Regions from separate parts of the Enterobacter sp. fkY84-1 genome, predicted to be linked through region 2. Evidence: predicted binding sites of a transcription regulator. Region 2 holds the regulator's gene; the other holds the start of a gene.

Region 1 (5,923 bases), 400 kb from region 2:
CTGCAAAGCGGATAGCCAGATGCAGCAAACCACGCTCTATTTCGGCTTAAACCGTCCTGCCGGGGCGCAGATTACCCCCAACGAGTGGCAGCAGTTTGTTGACCAGGACGTGACGCCGCGCTTTCGCGATGGCTTAACGGTGTTTGATGCCCGCGGGCAGTGGCTGGGGAACGACGGAAAAGTGGCGCGCGAGCCGAGCAAGGCGCTGATGCTTATCCACGGTAAAGATGCGCAGAGCGAGAAGAACATCGAAGCGTTACGCGGGATTTATAAGTCCCGCTTCGCGCAGGAGTCGGTGATGCGTGTCGATCAGCCGGTGTGCGTGCAGTTTTAAGGAAAACGGCGGGAATTCCCGCCGTTGTTGTTTTGTAGGCCGGGATTGCTGCGCGCCACCCGGCATTGCATCAGAGCACCAACCCCGCAAAGCTCGCCGACAGCAAACTCACCAGCGTCGCGCCGTACACCAGACGCAGCCCGAAACGCGATACCACGTTACCCTGCTGCTCGTTCAGGCCCTTAATCGCCCCGGCCACGATGCCGATGGAGGCAAAGTTCGCGAACGAGACGAGGAAGACGGATAAAATCCCCAGCCCGCGCGGGGACATCTGGTGCGCTATTTTCTGCAGCTCAATCATCGCCACAAATTCATTCGCCACCAGCTTGGTCGCCATAATGCTGCCCGCGTTTAAGGCATCGCTCAGCGGAATCCCTACCAGCCACGCCAGGGGATAAAATACATAGCCCAGGATCTGCTGGAAGCTCATGCCAAATACGCTGGAGAAGAGGGCATTAACGGCGCTAATAAGCGCGATAAAGCCAATCAGCATCGCCAGAATAATCATCGCTACTTTAAAACCGGCCAGAATATACTCGCCGAGCATCTCGAAGAAGCTCTGGGATTCATGCAGTTTTTCGAGCTTAACATCCGGTTCCGCTTCCGGGCGCGCCGGGTTGATGACCGAGAGAATAATAAAGGTGCTGAACATGTTGAGAATCAGCGCCGCGACGACATATTTGGCGTCGAGCATGGTCATATACGCCCCGACAATCGACAGGGAGACCGTCGACATGGCCGTGGCCGCCATGGTGAACAGACGACGCGAGGAGAGATCGCCCAGCACGCCTTTGTAGGCAATGAAGTTTTCCGATTGGCCGAGGATCAGCGAGCTCACCGCGTTAAAGGATTCCAGCTTGCCCATACCGTTCAGTTTTGACAGCAGCGTACCGATTACCCGAATAAAAATTGGCAGGATCCGCCAGTGCTGAAGAATACCGATCAGTGCGGAAATAAAAATAATCGGACAAAGCACGCCGAGGAAAATGAACGCCAGCCCTTTTTCACCCATACCGCCAAAGACGAAATTGGTGCCTTCGCCAGCAAATTTGAGCAGTGACTCAAAAAATCCTGAGACGTATTTAATCAGGAATAACCCGCTTTCGGCGTGCAGGAAAAAGAACGCCAGCGCAATTTCAATAACAATCAGCTGTAAAACAAAACGAACCCGAATTTTCCGGCGGTCAAAACTCGTAAGCCAGGCGAGCGCAAGAATAATCACCAGCGCCAGCAGGAAATGGACAATTTTAAACATGGTTTATTTTCAGTTAGGTTGTGAGGCGGATATTTAGCCACAGCCCTGAATCAGCGTAAATGGGCATTTTCGTTATAACTTATAAACCTGAACGTTACGTACGTCACTATTATCAGGCTTTGCGTTTACAACTCGTCATCAAAACACCGCACATTTCGCTTGTTTTTCTTTCCGTCGTAATGATAATCACTATCACAAGAATTTACCTTTCTTTGCATCAGTTGACCGCGATAAACATTTAAGGTGTCGGCATGTTTGTTCCATTTCTCATTATGTTACGTGAAGGGCTCGAAGCCGCCCTTATCGTGAGCCTCATCGCCAGTTATCTGAAGCGAACCCAGCGCGGGCGCTGGATTGGCGTCATGTGGGTCGGGGTATTCCTTGCCGCGGCGCTCTGCCTGGGCCTGGGCATTCTCATTAACGAAACCACCGGCGAGTTCCCGCAGAAAGAGCAGGAGCTGTTTGAAGGTATCGTCGCCGTGATTGCGGTGGTGATCCTCACCTGGATGGTGTTCTGGATGCGTAAAGTCTCGCGTAACGTGAAGGTGCAGCTGGAGCAGGCGGTGGATAACGCGCTGCAGAAGGGGAACAACCACGGCTGGGCGCTCATTATGATGGTCTTTTTCGCCGTCGCGCGTGAAGGGCTGGAGTCTGTTTTCTTCCTGCTGGCGGCGTTTCAGCAGGATGTGGGGATCTGGCCGCCGCTGGGGGCCGTGCTGGGCCTCGCCACGGCCGTGGTGCTCGGCTTCCTGCTGTACTGGGGCGGTATCCGCCTTAACCTGGGCGCCTTCTTCAAGTGGACCAGCCTGTTTATTCTGCTGGTGGCGGCGGGTCTGGCGGCAGGGGCGATTCGCGCCTTCCATGAAGCGGGCCTGTGGAACCATTTCCAGAACGTGGCGTTTGACCTCAGCAACGTTCTCTCCACGCACTCTCTGACCGGCACCCTGCTCGAAGGTATCTTCGGCTATCAGGAAACGCCGAGCGTCAGCGAGGTGGCGATGTACTTCATTTATCTGGTTCCGGCGCTGGTGCTGTTCGCCATGCCGCCGCGTACCGGCACGCAGGCGTCGCGCGTTGCGCCGTAATTTTTGATTTAGTGACAACATACTTTTAAAGGGAAGAGTCATGGCAATTCAGTTCCGTCGTAGTGCGTTATGCGCAGGCATTGCCGCGCTGTTCGCTTCTGCATTCTCCGCCTGGGGCGCGGATGTTCCACAGGTTAAGGTCACCGTCAACGACAAGCAGTGTGAGCCGATGACCCTCACGGTGAACAGCGGTAAAACCCAGTTTATTATTCAGAACCACAGCCAGAAGGCGCTGGAGTGGGAGATCCTGAAAGGCGTTCTGGTGGTGGAAGAGCGTGAAAATATCGCCCCTGGCTTCAGCCAGAAGATGACCGCCAACCTGCAGCCGGGCGAGTATGAGATGACCTGCGGCCTGCTGACCAACCCGAAAGGGAAGCTCATCGTCAAAGGTGAAGCGACGGCCGATGCGGCGAAAGGTGCTGCGGTGCTGAGCCTGGGCGATGCAATTACCGCGTATAAGGCGTACGTCACGAAAGAGACGGCGGAGCTGGCGACGGCAACCAAAGCCTTTACCGATGCGGTGAAGGCCGGGGATATCGAAAAAGCGAAATCCCTCTATGCGCCAACCCGTCAGCACTACGAGCGCATCGAGCCGATCGCCGAGCTGTTCTCTGACCTTGATGGCAGCATCGATGCCCGTGAAGATGATTTCGAGCAGAAGGCCGCCGATCCGAAATTCACCGGTTTCCACCGTCTGGAGAAAGCCCTGTTTGGCGACAACACCACCAAAGGGATGGAGAAATACGCTGAGCAGCTGAACAGCGACGTGCTGGAGCTGCAAAAGCGCATCAGCGAGCTGGCCTTCCCGCCGTCTAAAGTGGTGGGCGGTGCGGCCGGTCTGATTGAAGAAGTGGCCGCGAGCAAAATCAGCGGCGAAGAAGATCGCTACAGCCATACCGACCTGTGGGACTTCCAGGCTAACGTCGACGGCGCGCAGAAAATTGTTAACCTGCTGCGTCCTCAGCTGCAGAAAGAGAACGGCGAACTGCTGGCGAAAGTGGACGCCAACTTCAAAAAGGTCGACACCATTCTGGCGAAGTACCGCACCAAAGACGGGTTTGAGACCTACGATAAGCTGACCGATGCCGACCGTAACGCGCTGAAAGGCCCGATTACCGCCCTGGCGGAAGATCTCTCCCTGCTGCGTGGCGTACTGGGTCTGGACTAAGCACGATGGATAAGCACAACGAGAGTGACGTGGCAGAGCCTTCCCGTCGTCGGCTGTTAAAAGGGGTAGGGGCGCTGGGAGGCGCGCTTGCTCTGGCTGGCGGGTGTCCGGTGGCGCACGCGGCGAAACCGCAAAGCGCGCCCGGCACGCTGTCACCCAACGCCCGCATGGAGACGCAGCCGTTTTATGGCGAGCATCAGGCGGGCATTCTGACGCCGCAGCAGGCGTCGATGATGCTGGTGGCATTTGATTCGCTGGCCAGCGATAAAGCCGATCTGGAACGTCTGTTCCGCCTGCTGACGACGCGCATCGCGTTTCTGACCGCCGGTGGACCGGCGCCCGATACGCCGAACCCGCGTCTGCCGCCAATGGACTCCGGCATTCTGGGGCCTTTCATCGCCCCGGATAACCTGACCATTACCGTTTCGCTGGGTGAATCGCTGTTTGACGCGCGCTACGGGCTGGCAAAACAAAAGCCGAAGGCGCTGCAAAAAATGGCGCGCTTCCCGAATGATTCCCTGGACGCCGCCCTCTGCCACGGCGATCTGCTTCTGCAGATTTGCGCCAATACGCAGGACACGGTAATCCACGCCCTGCGCGACATCATTAAGCACACGCCGGATCTGCTGAGCGTGCGCTGGAAGCGGGAAGGGTTTATCTCTGACCACGCCGCCCGCAGCAAAGGGAAAGAGACCCCGGTGAACCTGCTGGGCTTCAAGGACGGCACGGCCAACCCGGACAGCCATGATAGTGCGCTCATGAAGGAGGTGGTGTGGGTCACTGCCGATCAGGGCGAACCGGCATGGTCGGTGGGCGGTAGCTATCAGGCGGTGCGCATTATTCAGTTCCACGTGGAGTTCTGGGACCGTACGCCGCTCAAAGAGCAGCAGACGATCTTCGGTCGCGATAAGCAAAGCGGGGCACCGCTCGGCATGAAGAACGAGCATGATGTGCCTGACTACGCCCGCGATCCGAATGGCGACGTGATTGCGCTGGACAGCCATATTCGTCTGGCCAATCCGCGTACCAAAGAGACGCAGTCCAGTCTGATGATGCGTCGGGGATACAGCTATTCGCTCGGCGTGACCAATTCCGGTCAGCTCGATATGGGGCTGCTGTTCGTCTGCTATCAGCACGATCTCGAGAAGGGGTTCCTGACGGTACAGAAGCGCTTAAACGGCGAAGCGCTGGAAGAGTACATTAAACCTATCGGCGGCGGCTATTTCTTTGCCCTGCCAGGCGTGCGCGACAGCAACGCGTATCTCGCGCAGGGTCTTATTGAAGCCTGATAATTGTCCCCGCAACCGTTCGCGGGGACATTATTTTTTCATATGACTATCCTGCTGTTATATTTCTGTAATATTTCTATATGAGACTGATTTCAACTGTAGGGACAGTCCTAAAAGTTGCATTCAGGTAAAATAAATGTTGCATTTATGATAACTCCTGATGTACTTAAGATAAGACAGCGGTAGTTCCCGGCAGTGATGCTGAATCACTATGGAGATCGCGAATGGTTGCGTCCTGTACTGGACAAGGTAAACATAACAACCGCAGCACCCGGCGCGGAGGCTCAGACTCCGGCAGCGATTTCCTCACCACTAAATTTACCCCCCTTCCTCAAGAATCTGATTCGACCGACGTGCAGAACGGTGCGCGTAGCTGTTCCGTATCGTCATCCGATAGTGCAAGCAATGGCTTACAAGGAAGCCAACCCTCTGATGTTCGTGCGCATAATCGTGCCGACGCTGGCGCGTGTGATGAATACCAACAACTCAAGGTGCTATCCATGGGAAGACAAAAAGCAGTGATCAAAGCTCGTCGCGAAGCAAAACGTGTGCTGAGACGGGATTCACGTAGCCATAAACAGCGTGAAGAAGAATCGGTCACCTCGCTTGTGCAGATGAGTGGCGTAGAAGCAATTGGCATGGCCCGTGACAGCCGTGATAATTCTCCAATTGTGGCGCGCAATGAGGCTCAGGCGCACTACCTGAATGCTATCGAGAGTAAACAGCTCATCTTTGCAACCGGTGAAGCCGGATGCGGGAAAACCTGGATCAGTGCAGCCAAAGCGGCGGAAG
Region 2 (5,923 bases):
TGGTGACATTGGTGTCTGCCGGGCCACCGTTAGGCGGGTTGTATTTGATGCCGCCGTCTTCCGGCGGGTTGTGGGATGGCGTGATCACGATACCGTCAGCCAGCGCGCCACCCTTTTTGTTGTGTACCAGGATGGCGTTAGAGACCGCAGGCGTTGGGGTGAAGCCGTTGTTCTCCTGAACAATCACATCAACGCCGTTCGCTGTCAGAACTTCCAGCACGGAGATAAAGGCCGGTTCAGACAGGGCATGGGTATCTTTCCCCACGTAGCAAGGACCGGTAACGCCATTTTTAGCGCGCTCTTCCGCAATGGCCTGAGCAATGGCCAGAATGTGCGGTTCGTTAAAGCTGTGGCGCGCCGCGCTGCCGCGGTGACCAGATGTACCAAACTTCACTGCGTGTTCTGCGTTGCCCACGACCGGCTTCAGCACGTAATACTGCGCGGTCAGCTGAGCGACGTTAATCAAATCGCTTTGTTGTGCAGGTTGGCCTGCACGGCTGTGATTTGCCATTACCGGGTCCTTCTGATGCAAGGGTTAAATTGTACCGCAAACCTTCTCAATCAATTCCGCCGGGAACTGCATGGACTGCATGATATGTTCAATCATGCTGCACTTGCGGCCCGTATTGGTATTGGTGATCACCCAGTATGGGGTGCCAGGAACATGTTTGGGTTTGGTTTGATTGCCATTTTGCAGCAACGTCTGCTCGTCGCCCGCGAAGTAGACGCGAGTACGGCCGTGCAGCGACTCGGTCGCTTCAGCAAACGCTTTGTTATCCAGTGAATAAAGTGTAGACAGCACCAGCATAAAGCGGTTAACCGCCTTTTTTTGCTCCGCATATTCATCGGAGAGCAGCAGCTCGCGCATCGCGCGCACTTTATCTTTAGCCGGTGTCACGGCAGGTTTTGCTTGTGCAACAACGCTTGGCTGAGACACGACATCTTTGGTGACTGGGGTAGCAGGCTGTGAAGCGGCGGAAATTTTAAGCATGCGCCGTAAAATGTCGGACGCGCTCTCCCCGATATGCCGCGTCTGGCTGGCAATATACTGATAGAGTTCGTCATCAACTTCGATTGTTTTCATCTTAATCCAGTGCGATATCTTATCTGAATACAAGTCATTGGGATTATAAGGTCAAATCCCAACAGCGGATAGCGTCAAACCAGGTTGGCGGCAAAAGTCAGATTAAACTGGAACCTTGCAGCCGGGCGGCAGAATGGACAACATGATACCCTAACCTGACATACGTAAAAAAAGAACTTTGCCATGAAATTGAATACCCGAGCGCAAACTGCACAATCGCCGAACAATAATTCTCCCATCGTACTGGTTCACGGGCTTTTTGGCAGCCTGGATAACCTGGGCGTGCTGGCGCGCGATCTGGTTACCGACCACGATATTCTTCAGGTCGATATGCGCAATCACGGTCTTTCCGGCCGTTCCGACGAGATGACCTACGCCGCGATGGCGCAGGATCTGCGGGATACGCTGGATGCCAACGACTTGCAAAAGGTGACCCTCATCGGGCATTCAATGGGCGGTAAAGCGGTGATGGCCCTGACGGCGCTGGCCCCGGAGCGTATTAACGGCCTGGTGGTGATTGATGTTGCGCCCGTGGATTACGACGTCCGCCGTCACGACGAAATTTTTGCCGCTATCAATGCGGTCACCGAAGCGGGTGCCGCGACGCGTCAGCAGGCGGCTGCCGTCATGCGTGAGCATCTTGATGAAGAAGGCGTCGTCCAGTTCCTGCTGAAGTCGTTTGTTGACGGGCAATGGCGTTTTAACGTGCCGGTGCTCTGGAACCAGTACAACAATATTGTGGGCTGGCAAACCGTACCCGCCTGGCCACACCCTACCCTCTTTATTCGCGGCGGCAATTCCCCTTACGTTACCGACGCGTACCGCGACGCCATACTGGCGCAATTCCCGCAGGCTCGTGCCCACGTCATTGCCGGAGCCGGACACTGGGTGCATGCGGAAAAACCTGACGCCGTGCTGCGCGCCATTCGCCGCTATCTTGCTGATACTGCAAATTGATTAAAAAGAGAGCGACTGGAAGGCTGCGGGCTTCCAGTCGTTGGCGCGCCGTTTTTGGTGATGTATGATGGCGCGCTTATCGCCCGGGCATTAGCAGGGCGGCGTGTTTCCCCCGAAGTCTCAGAATCATGGCCAAAGAACAAACGGACCGTACGACACTAGATCTGTTCGCGAATGAGCGTCGCCCGGGACGACCGAAGACGAATCCGCTTTCGCGCGATGAACAGCTGCGTATCAATAAACGCAATCAGCTTAAACGCGATAAAAATCGTGGGCTTAAGCGTGTCGAACTGAAGCTCAACGCCGACGCGGTCGATGCGCTTAACGAGCTGGCCGACGCGCGAAATATTAGCCGCAGCGAGCTCATTGAAGAGATGTTGATCGCCCAGCTTGAGATGCTGCGCAGCCAGGCATAAGTCTGAAAATTCCCTTAATTACCCTTTTCATGTAGCACAGAGTGCAGTCCTGCGCGATAGCTGTTTCCGCAGGGTTGCCAGTTCTGCTATTATTGCCCTTATCCGTGGCCGAATTGCGCCACCATACTATTAAGTTTCAAGAGGTTATTTTACTCATGGCAATCATCGGCATTTTCTTTGGCAGTGATACCGGCAATACCGAAAATATCGCGAAAAACATTCAAAAACAGCTCGGTAAAGACGTTGCTGATGTGCATGACATCGCCAAGAGCAGCAAAGAAGATCTCGAAGGCTATGACATTCTGCTGCTGGGTATTCCGACCTGGTACTACGGCGAAGCCCAGTGCGACTGGGATGATTTCTTCCCGACGCTGGAAGAAGTGGACTTCAACGGTAAGCTGGTTGCCCTGTTTGGCTGTGGCGACCAGGAAGACTACGCCGAGTACTTCTGTGACGCGCTGGGTACCATCCGCGACATCATTGAGCCGAATGGCGCTGTAATCGTCGGCCACTGGCCAACCGCCGGTTACCACTTCGAAGCGTCCAAAGGCCTGGCCGATGACGATCATTTCGTGGGTCTGGCCATCGACGAAGACCGTCAGCCAGAACTGACTGCAGAGCGCGTCGAGAAATGGGTTAAGCAGATCCGTGAAGAACTGCACCTGGACGATATTCTCAACGCCTGATTTTTATCGCGGCGCAACGGCGGTTGCGCCCGCGCACCAGGTCAAACCGATTAAATTAATTGCTACAATCTTTTAACTTTTTCGCCCAGACCTGTACAATGTCTCCCTGATAAAATGTGGTTTTCCACCGAGCAAGTTTGTTGGTGATACCCCATTTTTATAAGCATATTTTGCCTGAGACTTGCAGTTTTCATTTAGCCATGGCAGTTCTATAATGAGACGCATTATCCCGGGTGCATTTTCTGTCACTTCCTACAGAAGTGAATCGTTTAGCAACAGGACAGATTCCGCATGACTGACAACAATACCGCATTAAAGAAGGCTGGCCTGAAAGTTACGCTTCCTCGGTTAAAAATCCTCGAAGTGCTTCAGGGTCCAGACAATCACCATGTCAGTGCGGAAGACCTTTATAAACGTCTTATCGACATGGGTGAAGAGATTGGGCTGGCTACCGTCTATCGCGTGCTGAACCAGTTTGATGACGCGGGCATTGTCACCCGTCATAATTTCGAAGGTGGTAAATCTGTCTTCGAACTGACCCAGCAGCAGCACCACGATCACCTGATCTGCCTCGACTGTGGCAAGGTCATTGAATTTAGCGATGACTCTATCGAAGCGCGCCAGCGTGAAATCGCCGCGCGTCACGGCATCCGTCTGACCAACCACAGCCTGTACCTTTATGGTCACTGCGCTGAAGGCGATTGCCGCGAAAATGAACATGCGCATGACGCAAAATAAGTGAGTGTTCATACTCTGAGCCAGCCGTAAGGTTGGCTTTTTTTTGCCAGAAAAAAGCCCGGTGGCACAGTGCCACCGGGCGTAAAGCAACTTATTTATTATTATTGCGTATCTCGTTCCAGATCTTATCGCAACGCTTCGCCACTTCCTGATCGTTACCGGTTTTACGTGCCTGGATACAGGCCTGGTAATCCATCACGCGGACATTCTCCTGCGTCGCGAACTGCTCGTGCGCTTTCTCTTTCTTCAGCACGTTCAGCACGCTCTGGCAGGCTTCAATCTTCTCCGGCGAACCTTCCGCAGTATTAATGCAGGCGCTGTAGGCCTCCTTGAGACGGGAGTCCTCTTTCGGTGCCTGAGTCTGGGCACACGCCACCAGCCCCGATGCCAACAGCGCGACGATTACGATTTTTTTCATCATTTGCAGTCTCCGGTCCGGCGGGATCTAACCCGCCGGACGATTCATCAGAAGATGGTGAACGGTGCGATAACCATGAATTTCACGTCACGTTCATCCTGGAAGATGTTGCCGTAACCGCCCGCGTAGCTCGGGATATCGGAGTGGTTGTCGTACTGGGTGAAGTGCAGTTTGAACATCGTGCCTTTCGCGCGGCCATCCTGCAGGGTATAGATAGCATCCAGGCTGTAGGAAGACTCTTTCAGGCGATAGTTTGGATCGTAGTAAGCATCCGGTGTTGCCATGTCGGCTGGTTTTGCATCCCAGGCGTAAGCATAAGAAGCGCCCACCGCCCAGCCCGGCAGGTTCCAGTTTTTCAGATCATACATGGCGCCGAAGAAGACCGCCTTCTCACCGTCGGCGTTGAAATCGGAGCGGTTATCCCACCAGATATCAAGACGACCGTTGGAGGAAGCATAGGTCGGGGTCATACGCTGCAGGAAGTAGCCCTGCTGCCCTTCCGCTTTCACCCATGTGCCTTCCAGACGCAAATCAACCTGACCGACCTTGTAGCCGAAGGTTAACGCCTGCAGCCACGCGGTGCCGTCGTAGATATCATTGACGCCACCGTTACTGACTTTGTCGCGCGTACCGTAGAACTGGTAGCTGGTACTCAGCGGGCTACCCGCAATATCAAACTTATAGCTGGCCTTGGCAAAGTATTGATCGATATACCCTTGCGCCTGGCCGAATGCCGCTTCGAGAACCAGATCGTTTTTGAAGTCGTATTTCGCACCCAGCGAGTGGAGGTAATCGACTTTGGTTTTCTTATCGTTCTGGTAGAACTTGTCCATTTCAATGTGCCACGGTGCTTTGTACTCGTTGGTCCACATATAGGAGAAGCTCAGCGCACCTGCGTCACCGTAGTCAAAGTTAGCCCCGGCTTCTGCACCCTGATAGGTACCCGGCATAAAGCTCCAGTGTGGGGCTAACAGCGTCTGGCCGGTTGGCTGAATATAGCCCCCACGCGCCCAGACCGGGCCGTATTTAAATTTCGCTGCGGCTTTGTAGAGGCTGATACCGCTCTTATCCCCGGACCAGTCTTCATCATAGGCTTTGTTGCTGGAGGAGAAGGCGATTTCGTTCGGGTGGCCGCTGTCGCCGTTTTCCGCCATTTCGATCGCGGTGAACGCGGCGATATCCAGACCGAACATATCCGCGGCGTAGCCTGACTGGAAGTCCAGGTTGGCGTTCCAGGTGGAGTGCGAGAGGTTGGTTTTGTATTTATCTTCAGTGACGTCTTTACGGTCACGCTCACGCTGCCAGTAATAAATACCGCCCGTGAGGGTAGAATCTTCGATGAAACCCGCTGCTTTTGCCTCTGGCGCAATCACCAGGCCCGACATTGCTGTCACACCGGCAATAGCCAGCGCCAGCGCACTACGTTTGCCACTGAACGTACGCATAGATTATTCCTCTTTGACGAATTAAAACGCCTGAAACGGCGTAAATAAAAAAGACCAAATGGTCAGGGGTAGTTTTAAATACCCTCGAATTAACTACCGTCTTTAGGTTATTTTTCGCGACGCGAATTATCAATGCTTTTCAGCGGGCAAAGGTCAGGATTATGACGAAGTGCACATAA

What was found. Region 2 encodes Fur, which represses iron uptake genes when iron is present. Its sites were predicted from a motif close to ATAATAATGAGAACNACTATCAA; they were not measured.
Region 1: the regulator Fur is predicted to act here: its motif matches at 1,763-1,785, upstream of efeU (iron uptake transporter permease EfeU).

What each region holds. Positions count from the first base shown of each region.
Region 1 covers NZ_CP169393.1:1,673,827-1,679,749, forward strand. Annotated here, with positions in the region: gene ACEPLT_RS07840 (DUF3574 domain-containing protein) at 1-334, shown strand, start outside; gene ACEPLT_RS07845 (NupC/NupG family nucleoside CNT transporter) at 405-1,589, opposite strand; gene efeU (iron uptake transporter permease EfeU) at 1,841-2,674, shown strand; gene efeO (iron uptake system protein EfeO) at 2,715-3,842, shown strand; gene efeB (iron uptake transporter deferrochelatase/peroxidase subunit) at 3,848-5,131, shown strand; gene phoH (phosphate starvation-inducible protein PhoH) at 5,632-5,923, shown strand, end outside.
Region 2 covers NZ_CP169393.1:1,277,612-1,283,534, reverse strand. Annotated here, with positions in the region: gene pgm (phosphoglucomutase (alpha-D-glucose-1,6-bisphosphate-dependent)) at 1-511, opposite strand, end outside; gene seqA (replication initiation negative regulator SeqA) at 536-1,084, opposite strand; gene ybfF (esterase) at 1,268-2,041, shown strand; gene ybfE (LexA regulated protein) at 2,170-2,457, shown strand; gene fldA (flavodoxin FldA) at 2,613-3,143, shown strand; gene fur (ferric iron uptake transcriptional regulator) at 3,435-3,881, shown strand; gene chiQ (ChiQ/YbfN family lipoprotein) at 3,973-4,299, opposite strand; gene chiP (chitoporin ChiP) at 4,347-5,744, opposite strand.